Regions from separate parts of the Rothia sp. HMSC08A08 genome, predicted to be linked through region 2. Evidence: predicted binding sites of a transcription regulator. Region 2 holds the regulator's gene; the other holds the start of a gene.
The links. Region 2 encodes LexA, which represses DNA repair genes until DNA is damaged. Its sites were predicted from a motif close to TCGAACANNTGTTCGA; they were not measured.

Region 1 (7,500 bases), on a different contig from region 2:
TAAGAAAACTAACCAGGGGAGTGGGTACAACTATAAAGGTACGCAACGGCGCGGGTTTAACTCGATTCTAGCGACCAGCAGTATTGAGGCGGCACGTAAGTACTACACTCAGTTCGCTCATCTGCAGGCAGAACGTATAGCAAGTCATGATATTCGTGAAGATTCTGCGCTCAAAATAGCCATCATATACTCAAAACCAGGTGCTGCTCAGCAGGGCTTTATGAGTGAAGAAAACTTCGATACGGATGATCTGAACGACGAAGACTGGCAGCTGCTTTCGGACGCTGTGGGCGATTATAACGCTATGTTTGGGACGAGCTTCTCGCTTGAAGGAAACAGCTTTGAAAACTACTACAAGGATGTCTCTCAACGGATGAAAAACCGTGAGCTTGATCTTCTTATTGTGGTTAACATGTTCCTTACCGGGTTCGACTCCAAAACAGTTAATACTTTGTGGGTTGATAAAAACCTGCGCATGCATGGGCTTATGCAAGCCTATAGCCGTACGAACCGCATCCTTAACGCTGTTAAACCCTACGGGAATATCGTGTGCTTTCGCGATCTTGAAGAAAATACGAATGAGGCGCTTGGGCTTTTCGGCGATAAAAATGCTGCAAGCACCGCTCTCATTGAACCTTACTCACAGATATACGCAGCGTACACCCAAAAAGCTACTGAGCTGCTTGAATCATTTCCTATTGGTGCTACAGGATTAGCACTGGCTAGCGAGGGCCAGAAAGCGGAGTTTGTGCAGACTCTGGGCGAAGTGCTTGATCTACATAATAAGCTCATGATGTTCGACGAATATGACGAACAGGCACAACTAATTGACGACTACACGCTCCAGGACTACACCGGAACCTACCAGGATGTACGTGCAGAAGTTGCCGAAGCGCATATTATTTTAGAGGATCCTGACGAGTTCGCAGCATCAACTGACGAGGAAGTATCCGAAGCTCAAAAAACTGTTGAGGCTTTCGAGCAGCTGGTTTTTGAAATCGACTTGGTGAAGCACCAGGAAGTCAATGTTGATTATATTCTGGAACTCGTTGCTCGCCTTCACGGTGCGGAAGATGGGGAGGAACGCGATACCATTCGCCGCTCCATCAACCGCGCGGTACATGCAAACCCCGAGTTACGCCCCAGTGAGGATATTATTCGGGGATACGTAGAAGAAGTGGTAAAGAACCCGGATGTTTACGCTGATACGGCTGAAGGACTAATCCGTTATGCGTCTGGCATTCGTGAAAACGAAGAGCAAGAGCTGATCAAAACTGAGAAACTAAACCCTGAAAAAACTAAACTGTTTATGGACAGGGCCTTTGAGACAGGAGAATTCAAGACAACTGGAACTGACTTCCCGAAAATCCTGCCAAAAATACGCCGGTTTGGTGCTACAAAGAGTGCGTATGCCCGCACAAAGAAACGTGTCGAAAAAGCAACTCGAGGTCTGTACGAGCGGTTCCGTCCTTTCCTAGGGCGATAGCAGATGTAAAGACGTTCAAGAAACTCGTTCAGTTTGTATATAGTTTCTTTGAACTTAGAGAGCACCGGCTCGAAGATCACGCCCCGCTGCAAATGTCCCCCGCCTTATACACTCTCAGGGTGATCACATGTGGCAGAATCCTATGGAACACTGGCTATAAAGTTACCACTGATAAGTATTCTCTCTGTATGTCGAAAGGTATTGAGAGTCCGTTAGCATAGGCAGAAATGAGTGACATTCCGTGAGCTAGAGCATAGAATGGGATATGGAACTGTTGGCTACAACTGCAAAGGACGATGATGACCAAGCCTTTCCCTTCCGACCTCGAAATTGCTCTCGCTGCTGAGCTTAAGCCCATCACCGAAATAGCCGCCGAGAACGGCATCAGCGAAGATCGTTTGGAGCCCTACGGTAAATATGTTGCCAAGGTCCTGCTCGACGAAAGCACCAACGCAGAAACCGCCCAAAAGCGCGGTTCCAAGTACATTGTCGTTACCGCTGTAACTCCCACACCGCTCGGCGAAGGTAAGACCGCAACCTCTGTCTCGCTAGCACAGGGATTCGCCCAGACCGGACGTAAAGCTGCGCTGGCGCTTCGCCAGCCTGCCATGGGACCAACCTTCGGTATTAAAGGCGGTGCCGCTGGCGGCGGTTACTCGCAGATCGTTCCCATGGAGAAGCTAAATCTGCATCTGACCGGTGATTTCCACGCCGTTACCGCAGCCCACAACCTACTGGCCGCCATGATCGATAACCACCTGCACCAGGGTAATGACCTGCGTCTCGACCCCCGTGCTATCGAGTGGCGCCGCGTTATCGACATGAACGACCGCTCCCTGCGCAACATCGTAGTCGGTCTGGGCGAGCGTATTGACGGCGTGCCCCGACAGACCGGGTTTGATATTACCAGTGCCTCTGAAATCATGGTGATTCTTTCGCTGGCAACCTCCTTTGAGGACCTGCGCAAACGTTTGGCGAAGATTGTTATCGGTCTGAACTACGATGGTGAGGCAGTCACCGCCGCCGATTTGAAGGCTGACGGCGCAATGGCTGTTATTCTGGCGGATGCCATTAACCCCAACCTGCTTCAGACTCTCGAACACACTCCGGCACTTATTCACGCGGGACCCTTCGGGAACATCGCTACCGGTAACTCCTCAGTTGTCGCTGACTACGTTGGCTTGGAATACTCCGACTACGTGATTACTGAGGCAGGTTTCGGTGCAGATATGGGTGCTGAACGTTTCTTTAACGTTAAATGCCGAATCTCAGGGCTGAAGCCTGATGCCGCTGTGCTGGTTGTCACCGTACGTTCCCTCAAATCCCACTCTGGGCTGTACAAGATCGTACCGGGCAAGCCTCTGCCCGAAGGCATGCTTGAAGAGAACCCTGCCGACGTTGAAGCAGGGGCTACTAACCTGAAGAAGCACATTGAGATTGTGCGTAACTTCGGTGTGCAGCCGGTGGTGGCTATTAACGCGTTCCCCACCGATTTCGATTCTGAGCATGAAGCTATTCGCCGTATTGCCGAAGAGGCTGGCGCTCGCGTAGCTATCCATCATGGTGTTGCTGAGGGTGGCAAGGGTACGATTGACCTGGCAAATGTGGTTGCTGAGGCTTGCGACGACGTTTCGAACCTGGAGTACACCTATGATCTTGAGGATTCTCTCGAAACTAAGCTTGAGAAGGTTGCCACTAAGGTTTACGGGGCAGACGGTATCTCGATTGCTCCCGCAGCGGCAAAGCAGCTTAAGCGTTTTGCCGATCTGGGGTATTCGCATCTACCTGTGGTGATTGCAAAGACCCACCTGTCGATCTCTTCTGATGCTTCCCTCAAGGGTGCACCCACCGGCTGGACTTTGCCTGTGCGCGAGGTTCGTCTTGCCGCAGGTGCCGGTTATGTTTACGCTATTTGCGGCACGATGCGCACCATGCCCGGTCTGAGCAAGAGCCCTGCTGCAGAGCGTATTGGTTTTGATGAAAACGGTACGATGATCGGTCTTTCGTAGTGGTTTCTGGGTCATATTTCGCCCATAAAAGACGAAGGCAAGCTTGATAAGGTGCCGTGGGCATCCTCGTTATGTTGGGATGCGCACGGCACCTTTTCTGTGTCTTCGCGGGCTGTACCGAGGGGTAGTTTTTACCGATTTCGTGTGTGTTGCGAAAAAACCATTCAAACAGACCAATTGGTGTATAGAACCCGCATGATTACGCGGGTTTAACAATACTGTTATTTAGGGGTATACCTTGAAAAATGGCTGTATGACGCGGAACTTCCAGAAAAAAGTTTTAGTGATTTACGCCATACAAAAATCAATAAAATCTCGATTGGTATTTAAATGCCCTGCTTTCATGCGGGGTAAAAATAACAGAATGGTTACAAATATGCGCTCAGCTTATCTAAGGTTTTTGGAGAGTGAAAACCATGTAGAAAACCGACCCAAAAGTAGGCTAAACTTGAGTTATCAAGTGATCGAAGGTTTCATGAATTGTCCTCGAGTTGCTTGTGTTTGAGTGAGTGATAGATACCCCCGGGTGTCATAAAACGACCGCGCTATGGTAGCGCGGTCGTTTTGTTTAACCAGACTTGTGCTGCTAGAAAGCCTACAGGATGTACTGGGCTACCAGCCCCGTGAACCCCATTCTTCAAGGTGCGGACGCTCGGTGCCTAATGTTGTGGAACGCCCGTGACCCGGAAGCACAATCGCTTCATCATCAAAGTTTCCAAAGAGCTTTTCAAGAACGTTTGAGAAAAGTTCGCCAAACTGCGCGGGAGAATCGGTCTTGCCTACGCCGCCGGGGAAGAGCGCATCGCCGGTGAAAAGCAAGGTAGCAGGGGAGTCATCTTCCCATGTGGTCTGCACAGAATATACGATGGATCCGGGAGTATGCCCGGGAACGGAAATAGCGCGCACCTGCAGCTCTGTATCGTAAAAATCAAAAACTTCGCCGCCGTTTAACTCGTTTTCGACCGTGAAATTTTCTTGCGCACGAATGGCCTCGGCGTCCGCGGATCCTGCATAAGTAATGGCACCGGTGAGAGATTCAAGCTCGCGCAGAGCACGAATGTGGTCCCAGTGCCCATGGGTGACCATAATACCCGTCACGCCAAGAGCACGGCGGGGGATAGGCTCGAAATCTTCTTCAGATTCGAGAATGCGCACTCGGCGGTCGTTCTCTTCTGTAAGGGCTAGGTTTGGACAGTCCTGCATGATTGCCTCAAGCGTGAAGGTATACAGTGCTTCTGCATCATAAGCGGGATCGATCAGCATTTGCTCACCAGTATGGCGAATCGTGATCAGGTAGACGCTGTTATCCATGTCTGAGACGCTTAGGGCACGTACCGTAAATTCCGGATTTTCGAAGATAAGAGTTGATTCGGGATAAGTAGCCATATATCCAGTGTACTGATGCGGTGTATATCCCGTTTCTAGCGGCAGGTATAAGGGGGTAACGGGAATGAAAGTCACCAGGAAAAACGTTCGCCACGAGTCAAACCCGCATCATAAAGCATGCTATCCCCGCCGAAAGAGCGTAGAATGTAGATTCGAAGATAGACGAAAGGATTTTCGATGCCTCCCCGTGCTGAATCAGCAACCGCCCCTTTGCGTTCAAATGACCTTAGCAGCATTCGTGTGCAGGGTGCTCGCGAAAACAACCTCAAGAACGTTGATCTTACGATTCCACGTGACGCAATGGTGGTTTTTACAGGGCTATCGGGATCTGGTAAATCTTCACTTGCTTTCGACACCATCTTCGCAGAGGGACAGCGCAGGTACGTTGAATCACTATCTTCCTACGCGCGTATGTTCCTTGGGCAGGTAGATAAGCCTGATGTTGATTTTATTGAGGGGCTATCGCCAGCGGTCTCTATCGACCAGAAATCTACTTCAAAAAACCCGCGGTCGACGGTAGGCACCATAACCGAGATTTACGATTATATGCGCCTGCTGTGGGCTCGTGTAGGGCGTGCGCACTGCCCAGTGTGCGGTGAAGAAATTACCAAGCAAACCCCGCAGCAGATTGTCGATGCACTGCTGGAATACCCCGAACGTACGCGTTTGCAGGTTCTTGCCCCCGTGGTATCAGCTCGCAAAGGTGAGTTTGTTGATCTGTTCAAAGACTTGGTGACACAGGGCTATTCGCGTGCCCGGGTGGACGGAAAAACAGTTCAACTCTCGGATCCTCCTAAACTAGCGAAACAATACAAACACACCATTGACGTTGTGGTAGATCGTATCGTGATTAAGGAGGGTATTCACCAGCGACTGACCGATTCCGTGGAGACCGCACTCAGACTAGCCGATGGCCGCTTGCTCATCGAATTCGTAGATGTACAGGCAGATTCACCCGAACGCACCCGAACATTTAGTGAAAACCTTGCCTGCCCCAACAATCACCCCCTGCAGGTGGACACTATTGAGCCGCGTGCCTTCTCCTTCAACTCGCCCTTCGGCGCATGCCAAGCTTGCGATGGTATTGGTTCCAGGCTTGAAGTTGATGAAGATCTTTTAGTACCCAACCCAGACATGACTCTGGGTGAAGGTGCTATTGCTCCGTGGTCGCAGGGAAAATCTACCACCGAGTATTGGCTGCGTCTTCTTGCAGGTCTCGGCGAAGAGCTCGGATTTGATCTTAACACTCCGTGGAAAGATCTTCCTGCCAAAGTTCGCAAAGCAATTCTGGAGGGCAAAGATTTTAAAGTTGAGGTCTCGTACCGCAACCGTTTTGGACGCGAACGCCGCTATACTTCCGGGTTTGAGGGTGTTAAAGCCAATATCATGCGTAAACATCAAGAAACTGAATCTGATTTTGCGCGTGATCGCTACGAACAATATATGCGTCAGGTTGCATGCCCGGTATGTCACGGTGCGCGGCTGAACCCTACTATTCTCAGCGTCAAAATTGAGGGTAAATCCATTGCGGATGTAACCGCTATGCCACTTCGTACCGCCTTAGATTTTATGCGCGCCCTAAAGCTGACTCCTCGTGAGGCTAAGATTGCCGACCAGGTACTTAAAGAGCTTGATGCACGCTTGCAATTCCTCTTGGACGTAGGGCTCGATTACCTGACGTTATCACGCTCTGCTGGCACGCTTTCGGGCGGTGAGGCCCAGCGCATACGACTGGCAACCCAGATTGGCTCCGGGCTCGTTGGCGTGCTTTATGTGTTGGATGAGCCCTCTATAGGTTTGCACCAGCGCGACAACCGACGTCTAATCGATACCCTGACAAAGCTACGCGATATGGGAAACACCCTCATCGTAGTGGAACATGACGAAGACACGATGCGGGAAGCCGACTGGATTGTTGATGTCGGACCAGGTGCGGGCGAACACGGCGGTGAAATCGTCCATTCGGGCACTTACAAAGAACTTTTGTCCAATAAAAAGTCGATAACCGGTGATTATATGGCGGGTCGGCGCTCTATTGAAGTTCCAAAGAAACGCCGCCCACATGACCGTAAACGTGTGTTAAAGGTCTATGGAGCTCGCGAGAACAACCTCAAAAATGTTGATGTTACCTTCCCCCTAGGTGTTTTTACCGCGATCACAGGCGTATCGGGATCGGGTAAATCAACCCTCGTGAACGATATTCTCTATACCTCACTGGCGAATAAACTCAACGGTGCAAAACAGGTTCCAGGACGGCACAAGAAGGTAGACGGTCTGGAACATCTGGATAAGGTTATTCACGTTGACCAATCGCCTATTGGGCGTACTCCGCGGTCGAATCCTGCGACATACACCGGCGTGTTCGACCATATTCGTAAGCTCTTTGCCGAGACGAATGAGGCTAAAGTGCGCGGATATACGCCCGGGCGGTTCTCGTTCAACGTTAAAGGCGGTCGATGCGAAGCATGCTCGGGTGACGGTACCCTCAAGATTGAGATGAACTTCTTGCCGGATGTGTATGTGCCCTGTGAAACCTGCCAGGGAAAACGCTATAATCGCGAAACCCTCGAAGTGCATTACAAAGGTAAGACTATTTCTGATGTGCTTGAAATGCCGGTG
Region 2 (7,500 bases):
GGACAACGTAGAATGGCAGCCCATGTTGCGCAGGCTTTCGACCTTGAGCGGCATCTCCTCGTGCAGGCAGGCACCGGAACCGGTAAATCCCTCGGGTATTTGGTGCCAGCCCTGCATCATGCGGGTGTAAGCACAAAACCCATTGTTGTGGCGACCGCAACCCTGGCCCTCCAGGCGCAGATCGTAAAACGAGACCTTCCAAAACTTATGGAGGCACTCTCTTCTGAGCCCGAATCTGAAAATCAGGTCGCAATCCTCAAGGGCAGGAACAACTATCTATGCCTGCACAAACTCGACGGCGGATACCCCGAAGAGGAACCCGATACCCTCTTCGACATGCCTCAGCATAGTACGTCTCGCATCGGTGAAGAGGTGCTGCGGCTCAGGTCATGGGCGGAAAAAACCGAAACCGGTGACCGCGACGAACTTAAACCCGGTGTATCGGATCGTGCCTGGGCGCAGGTATCTGTGAGCGCCTCAGAGTGTTTGGGAAAACGCTGCCCCCTCGTTGAGGAGTGCTTTAGTGAGCGGGCGCGCCAAGAAGCATATGAAGCCGATCTCGTGATTACTAATCATGCGCTGCTTGCCATCAACGCTTTTGAAGGTTTAGGTGTACTTCCCGAACACGATATCGCTATTATTGACGAGGCGCATGAGCTTGCAGACCGCGTGACCGGTGCGGTGACGGATTCCCTTTCTGCTTCCTTAATCAGGCGTGCCGCTCGCGATATCCGCAAGAGCTCCAAAGCAGACTCCAGCGCGCTCGAACAAGCCGCCGGTTCTTTAGAAACCGCATGTGAAGGTGTTTCTGAGGGCTTGATAGAAAGGCTCGAAGGGCGACTTCTGAACGCACTCGCGGCTGTAGCCGATGCCGCACGGGCGGCGCTTTCCGACTCTAAGAGCGACAATAAAGAGGCGGATGCCGGGCTTCAGATGGCTCGTTCACGTGTCTCTGAGGTACACGATGCCGCAACGCGCATGCTGGAGTCTACCGAACATCGCGAAGTGCTGTGGTTATCACGCCAGGGCGGTTGGGAAAACGGACGATATACCGCAGCTTCCGATCAGGATCCCGCCACACTCCACATTGCTCCTTTGAATATCGGAAGCCGTTTACGTGAGGGGCTTTTTGAGGATCGTACCGTTATTCTTACGAGCGCAACGCTTACTGTGGGGGAATCCTTCGATGCAGTAGCCGGCTCCCTGGGACTGGCTGGGCCGCAGGCTCCGCGCTGGGAAGGTCTTGATGTGGGCTCTCCTTTTGATTATCCACGGCAGGGAATTCTGTACGTGGCTTCCGACTTGCCCAAACCGAGCTTTGGCGTGAATCCTCAGCAGCTCGAACGATTACGCGAATTATGTGAAGCTTCTGGTGGTGGGGTTCTGGGGTTATTCTCGTCGAAGCGAGGTGCCGAGCAGGCGGCTGAATATGTACGTCAGCACACGGATTTGAATATTCTCTTGCAGGGAGAGTCCTCATTGCGGGCTCTTGTCGAGGAGTTTACTGAAGATATAAATGCTTGTCTTTTCGGCACCATGAGCCTTTGGCAGGGAGTGGATGTTCCCGGAGACTCCTGTCGTCTGGTACTGATGGACCGTATACCGTTCCCGCGCCCAGACGATCCGCTCGCTCAAGCGCGTACCCGTGCCGTGGCAGAAAAAGGCGGGAATGGGTTTATGGCTGTTTCGGCATATCATGCGGCAATCCGCATGTCTCAGGGGGCAGGGCGATTGATACGTTCCGTGCACGATCGCGGGGTAGTAGCAATCCTTGACTCTAGGCTGGCGACTCAGCGATACGGTGGGTACCTGATGCGGGCGATGCCTAACCTTTGGACCACCCAGGATAAGAATGTTGTTTTGGGTGCTTTAGAACGGCTCTATCAGAGTATTGACTAAAAGCAATAAGATACGCGGGCTTAATGCACGTTGTATTCCGGTACTGGTGCCGAGACATAAACGTAGCGAAGCGTCCATAGATGTAATGTGAGAAAGGTAGGGTACCGTTCGACGGTACCCTACCTGGTGCATTGTGCGCTTATGGCTGCCTATAGTAACTAGTTAGTCTATCGGGGCAACTCGGATACGGTTCCCATCTAGATCACTTGCTACGAAAGTCATCCCAAATACGTCACGATGGGGCTCTTCCAATATGACAACCCCTTGTTCCACCCAGGCTTGGTACTGCGTGAGGATTTCTGCATCGGAACCCTTGAGATTTATACATACCTCAGAGGTACGTATTGAAGTTTCATGAAGAGCATTGCTTGCTCCGGTCCACAACGCTAGCGAGACTCCCGGTGCTAAATCCATGGTGACATAGCGTGGTGAGGTAAAACTGACTTCAAGATTTAGAAGGCTCGTATAGAAGGACGCTGAGGCCTCGATATCCGATACATAGACAACAAAAACGATCTCACGGTCAATCATTGTGCTGTTATTCCTTCTGGACATGGGACGGCTGAATACGCAGGAACGGAACCTCTAGCGTTGTGTCTTTTGAGAAAAACGCGCGCAGGTCAGAAGGTCCCCGTTAGATGCTTCGCAGAACAGAAACTACTTTACCCATCACCGTGGCGCGGTCGCCGAGTATGGGCTCATATTGGGAATTTCGGGGGAGTAGCCAGGTATGACCATCTACTTGGCGGAATACTTTGACGGTCGCTTCGTCGTCAAGAAGAGCCGCAACAATGTCTCCATTATCGGCGGTGTGTTGTTCACGTACAACAACCCAGTCACCGTCGCATATGGCGGCGTCAATCATCGAATCCCCTTTGACGCGAAGCATGAAAAGCTTCCCACTGCCCACGAGCTGGCGGGGGAGAGAGAGAACATCCTCAACGGATTGCTCAGCCGTAATAGGACCACCAGCAGCAATGCGACCTACGAGGGGCACGGGAACCATATCCTCATCGCTCACCTCAAATGTAGGCAGCTCCGGAAAATGGGCTGAAGCGCCCTCAGACTCTATATCGTCAAGAATCTCGATGGCACGCGGTAGTTTTGGATCGCGGCGAATATATCCCATCTTCTCAAGACGACCGAGCTGATGAGTCACCGAAGAAAGTGAAGCCAATCCAACGATATCGCCAATCTGACGCATCGAAGGGGGGTATCCCTTCTGCTCGATTTCTGTACGAATCGCATCCAAAATTTTCTGCTGACGTGGAGTCAGCGGAGGGCGCTGAGCTTCGGGTGTCATGCGGAGCCTTCTTTCTAACTATTTGCGCACGCTATGGTTCCTAGAACATTGACTGGATCCAGGTAGGCATAACGATGAACCGTCTCGTTCTCAGTCTAAAGCATCAGAGGGAAAACTTCAAACAAATATTCTATGATCCTCGAATATAATCGAAGAAATATTTAGTAACTTTCTACTAGACTATCGAAACTAGATTCGATATAGTTGGTGTCTACGGAAGACATATTCGATAAAAGTTGAGGTTTTTCGGTGGGGTGTTCTAGTTCAAGCTCTTGCTATGCAGGGATTATCGGTCTTCGAAGTACTTCGGTATTTCTAGAGCATCTTGAGAGAATCCGAAAGCAAAATATGTGCTTTCTGCAAGAATATGAACTCATGCCAACCGCATTATGAGCGCTGAGAATGGTGTGTAACGGCGAGGATATGAACTGGTCACACACCAGCGGAAAGGAAAATACTATGGCAGCGGCTACTTCTTCCTCCCGAATTCCGGCGGGGTTAACCGTTATTCACCCAGCTCGTGTTCGACAGGACTCTTATCAAACACGTTCACACTATGCTTCATCACGCCGTTCCCGTATGTCGCATCCTCGGCTGACTTCTTCCCAATCACGTGCTGTATACGAGACTTCATTCTCAGCTACACCACAGAAAGTGAACGTCACATCTTCCTCTCAGACTCAGCAGAGCGTAAACGGTAAAACATCAAGCGGACAGCGGCGGGTTCCAGAAAAACTTAAAGGTGTGCCGGTGGTTAATATGCGCAATCCCTCATTTTTCACACGTGCTATGCATTGCTCTAGGGCTCTGAAAAATTGGGTTTTTGGCATTCCGCTGATAACGCTGGCGGCCCTTGTCGTTCTTGGGGCGCTCATTCTTATATCGCCGCATACAGCAAACGCTGGAAATAATTCTCAAGGCGCAGGAACCCGGTACGTGACCGTTCAATCTGGAGATACGCTCTGGGATATTGCACAAGAGGTAGACCCGAAGACTGATCCACGCGACACCATGGTGCAGATCAGTAAACTTAATGATCTGCAGGGTTCAACTGTCAAAGTCGGGCAGCGTCTAGAAGTCCCAAATGTGTGATAGCAGTCATAGTTGCTATCTAGAAAACGTGACTGGATGTGCGCTTATTATAACTATTCCGCATTCTTTGTTCTCATGACTAATTTGCGACTGGTGGCTTTGAAAGGGACCTATATCGCGTAGGGCCCTTTTATGGACATATGGTGCTCAATACAGGCGACGTAACATGCGGTATGCGATGATAGCGTGAGATTAGGGGCAGAAACCTTGGAGTTTGTACCCTAGAATACATGACATTTGTATGCTCGCCCGGTTGCTCGTCTGGAATCCGGTGGGAGCGGAACTAAGGAGTCTCTATGCCCACACGTCCCACCGTAGCTATACTTGGCGAATTTGGCACATATAGCGAGCTCCAGCAAGCGTGCGAGCGCGTCGGTGCCCAAGCGTTCGTTACCACAGATCTCAATTCTCTACGAGACGCTGATGGTATGGTGATTGCTGGCCATAAGAAATCTCTCGAAACATACGAGGCTGTGCGGAAACTCCACGGTGATCGGGTGCTTGGCAGGCGCGTTGCAGGCGGCCGTCCTGTCCTCGTTGCCGGGGCTGGTTTTGGGATGCTGTTTGAAATTATCCGAACCGTGAACCCAGAGCTTGGAGACCTTGATATTTCTGCACTAGGAGAGTGGCCGGGTGCTGCACAAGATCTGGCCACCGCTGGGGCTCATCGAGGACACTATAGGGTTGAGGCTGCTGCGTCCAGTAAATTTTTACAGGATCTTCCTGAACCCTTGAATTTCAAGGCAGAGGATGGCGTGTTTACCTGGGATTTTGACCAGAGTATAGACTATATGGAGCCGCCTGCTGTCAGTTGGACTGATGCAGATCCGCGTTATATTGCAGCTGTCGAGAACGGTCCTCTCACAGCAATTCAATTTTGTCCGGTAGCTTCGGGTGCTGCAGGTGAAGAATTTCTTCGCCGCTGGGTTGCGCATCTTCCCGTCATGAACCGTTTGTAGCATCATAAATTTTACGAAAAACTGCGAAGGAGCATCACATGTCACCTCTATACTCCGGACTTATTCTTATGACTGTTGGGGCATTCTTTGCCGGTGGGGGTATATCTTTCCGTAAACAGGGCATATCTCTTGGCGCGCAGATTGTGCTGTGGATTATTGCTTTAGTCCTCTTTGGGTACGGGGCATATGTAACTTTCGTATACGGGTCACAGGGATAAGAATATGGGTACTCTAGAACTTCTTCCCGCAGTCGATATTGCTCAGGGGCGTGCAGTGCGTCCCGTAGGCGGTCGCCTCTCCCAACAGAGTGAGGGTGCAGATCCAGTGGAAACGGCTCTATCGTGGTGCCGCGCGGGGGCACGATGGATTCACCTTGTTGATCTGGATATGGCGTTTGGTCGTGGTAACAACACCTGCATCCTTCGAGAGGTTATTGATCGAGTTCGTGCGACAGCTCAGAATCCTATCAAAATACAGGTCAGTGGCGGTGTTAAAGATGAACGTTCTTTGGAATTCGCCTTGAGTCTTGAACCCGATCGCATCAATGTGACGTCGGCGGCGCTGCAGCATCCGGCATGGTTAGAGAAAACACTAGGGCACTATGGTGAGCGGATAGCTCTGGGTTTGGACGCTCGCAATGGAACCGTTGTAGCACGTGGGACCGCATGGTGTGGCGATTCCGTGCATAACACAGTGCGATGGCTGCAAACTGCGGGAGCATGCCGGTATATTGTGACAGATGTAAGCCGAGATGGTGCTCTCTCAGGGCCTGGGCTACAGCTGCTTCGTGAAGTTCTCAGTCTCACTGAGCATCCCGTTGTGGCTTCGGGAGGTGTTGCTTCTCTGGAAGATATTCGTACTCTTCGTGCGCTGACGAATCAGGGCTTGGAAGGTCTTGTCCTAGGGAAGGCGCTGTACGTCGGCAATTTTACTTTTGAGGAAGCTCTTAAGGCGGCTAATGATGATGCCTCATAACCCACAAGAACAACGGAATCTGTCTGAACCCCAAAAGCGTGCAGCTGCACGGCGCGCGTTGCCAGAGCATATTGCGGCTCAATTGCGCAGCGCTGGGAGGCAAACTGATACTGGCGGACAGCCCTGGAAAGGGAGGAACCTAGGAGAGGGAACGTCACAAACCCATCAATACTATGGAGACGATGGCTTGACGAACCCAGGTTTAGCCCGGGTTCTGACCTCTTTTGAAGCTGATGAAGTTGATGAGGTAGCAGTTGTTGAAGCGTTGAGTGAAGTGCGAATATTTGCTCCGATTGTTGCTCAGCTTTCACAAGCTCATATAACCCATGATGGTCTGGTGTCTGATAAAGAAGCTGACATGGCATTAGTCAGCCTGCAGGCTCCAGATGGTCGAAAAGCTCTTCCTGTTTTTACGAGTGTTGATGCTTTGATGCAGTGGCACCCGCAGGCTCGCCCGGTTGCAGCCTCTATGCGTAAAACGGCATTGAGTGCTGTGGAAGATGATAACCAACTCATCGTTGTGAATCCTGGTCAGAACCTCACCTTTGTGGTACGTCGCCCCGCTGTTTGGTCTTTGGCGCAGGGGAAACAGTGGATCCCTTCGTATCTCAACGACGAGGTACTAAATGAACTAAAGCGCCTTATCTCTACACAACCCGCTCTGGTAGATATTCAGTGTGATACTGGTGATGGCGTACAGGCACGCACAGGCACGGGGAAGATCCTAAGGGGCGGAGGTGCCGGTCCTGAACTTGCGATTAAACTTGCTGTTCTTCCCGGACTTACCCGCGAACAGCTCAATATGGTAATTCAGGATTTTCAGCGGAGTCTGGCGAGCAGCGACCTTATGTCACAGGTGGTTGATTCTGTGCAGATTAAGCTTCTTTCTGCTTCATAGATTTGTGTAGGCTCAGTTGATGATGTCTTGGTGAACTTTAGAGAGTGTGAGATTCTAGAACCATGAGTAATATAACGAATAGTTTTCAATTTGGCGCATCATCAAATGAATCTGTACCTGTACACGGCGGTACAGAGCTAACTGATGAACAAATGCATGCCGTTAGTGAACAGATGCGGGATATTGCCGATGTGCCAGCCGTTGAGATTATCGGTGCTGCGGCTGTCCATCTCATGAGCGCTGCAGCCGTCAAATGCGGTCTGGCTGCCGAAGATAATGCTGCGGAGTTACAGGACTTGGATGAGGCACGCAAACTTATTACTGCATTGGCGGGGTTTGTGGCGGCGGCGGCTCCAGAAATTGGTTCGCAGCAT

Region 1: the regulator LexA is predicted to act here: its motif matches at 5,022-5,037, upstream of uvrA (excinuclease ABC subunit UvrA).

What each region holds. Positions count from the first base shown of each region.
Region 1 is NZ_KV793056.1:10,222-17,721, reverse strand. Features, by position in the region: gene HMPREF3164_RS00705 (type I restriction endonuclease subunit R) at 1-1,486, shown strand, start outside; gene HMPREF3164_RS00700 (formate--tetrahydrofolate ligase) at 1,783-3,495, shown strand; gene HMPREF3164_RS00695 (MBL fold metallo-hydrolase) at 4,108-4,881, opposite strand; gene uvrA (excinuclease ABC subunit UvrA) at 5,059-7,500, shown strand, end outside.
Region 2 is NZ_KV793052.1:22,600-30,099, reverse strand. Features, by position in the region: gene HMPREF3164_RS00140 (ATP-dependent DNA helicase) at 1-1,899, shown strand, start outside; gene HMPREF3164_RS00135 (VOC family protein) at 2,062-2,430, opposite strand; gene lexA (transcriptional repressor LexA) at 2,534-3,202, opposite strand; gene HMPREF3164_RS00125 (LysM peptidoglycan-binding domain-containing protein) at 3,662-4,294, shown strand; gene HMPREF3164_RS00120 (imidazole glycerol phosphate synthase subunit HisH) at 4,591-5,253, shown strand; gene HMPREF3164_RS00115 (hypothetical protein) at 5,292-5,471, shown strand; gene HMPREF3164_RS00110 (HisA/HisF-related TIM barrel protein) at 5,476-6,228, shown strand; gene HMPREF3164_RS00105 (SseB family protein) at 6,212-7,126, shown strand; gene HMPREF3164_RS00100 (DUF1844 domain-containing protein) at 7,189-7,500, shown strand, end outside.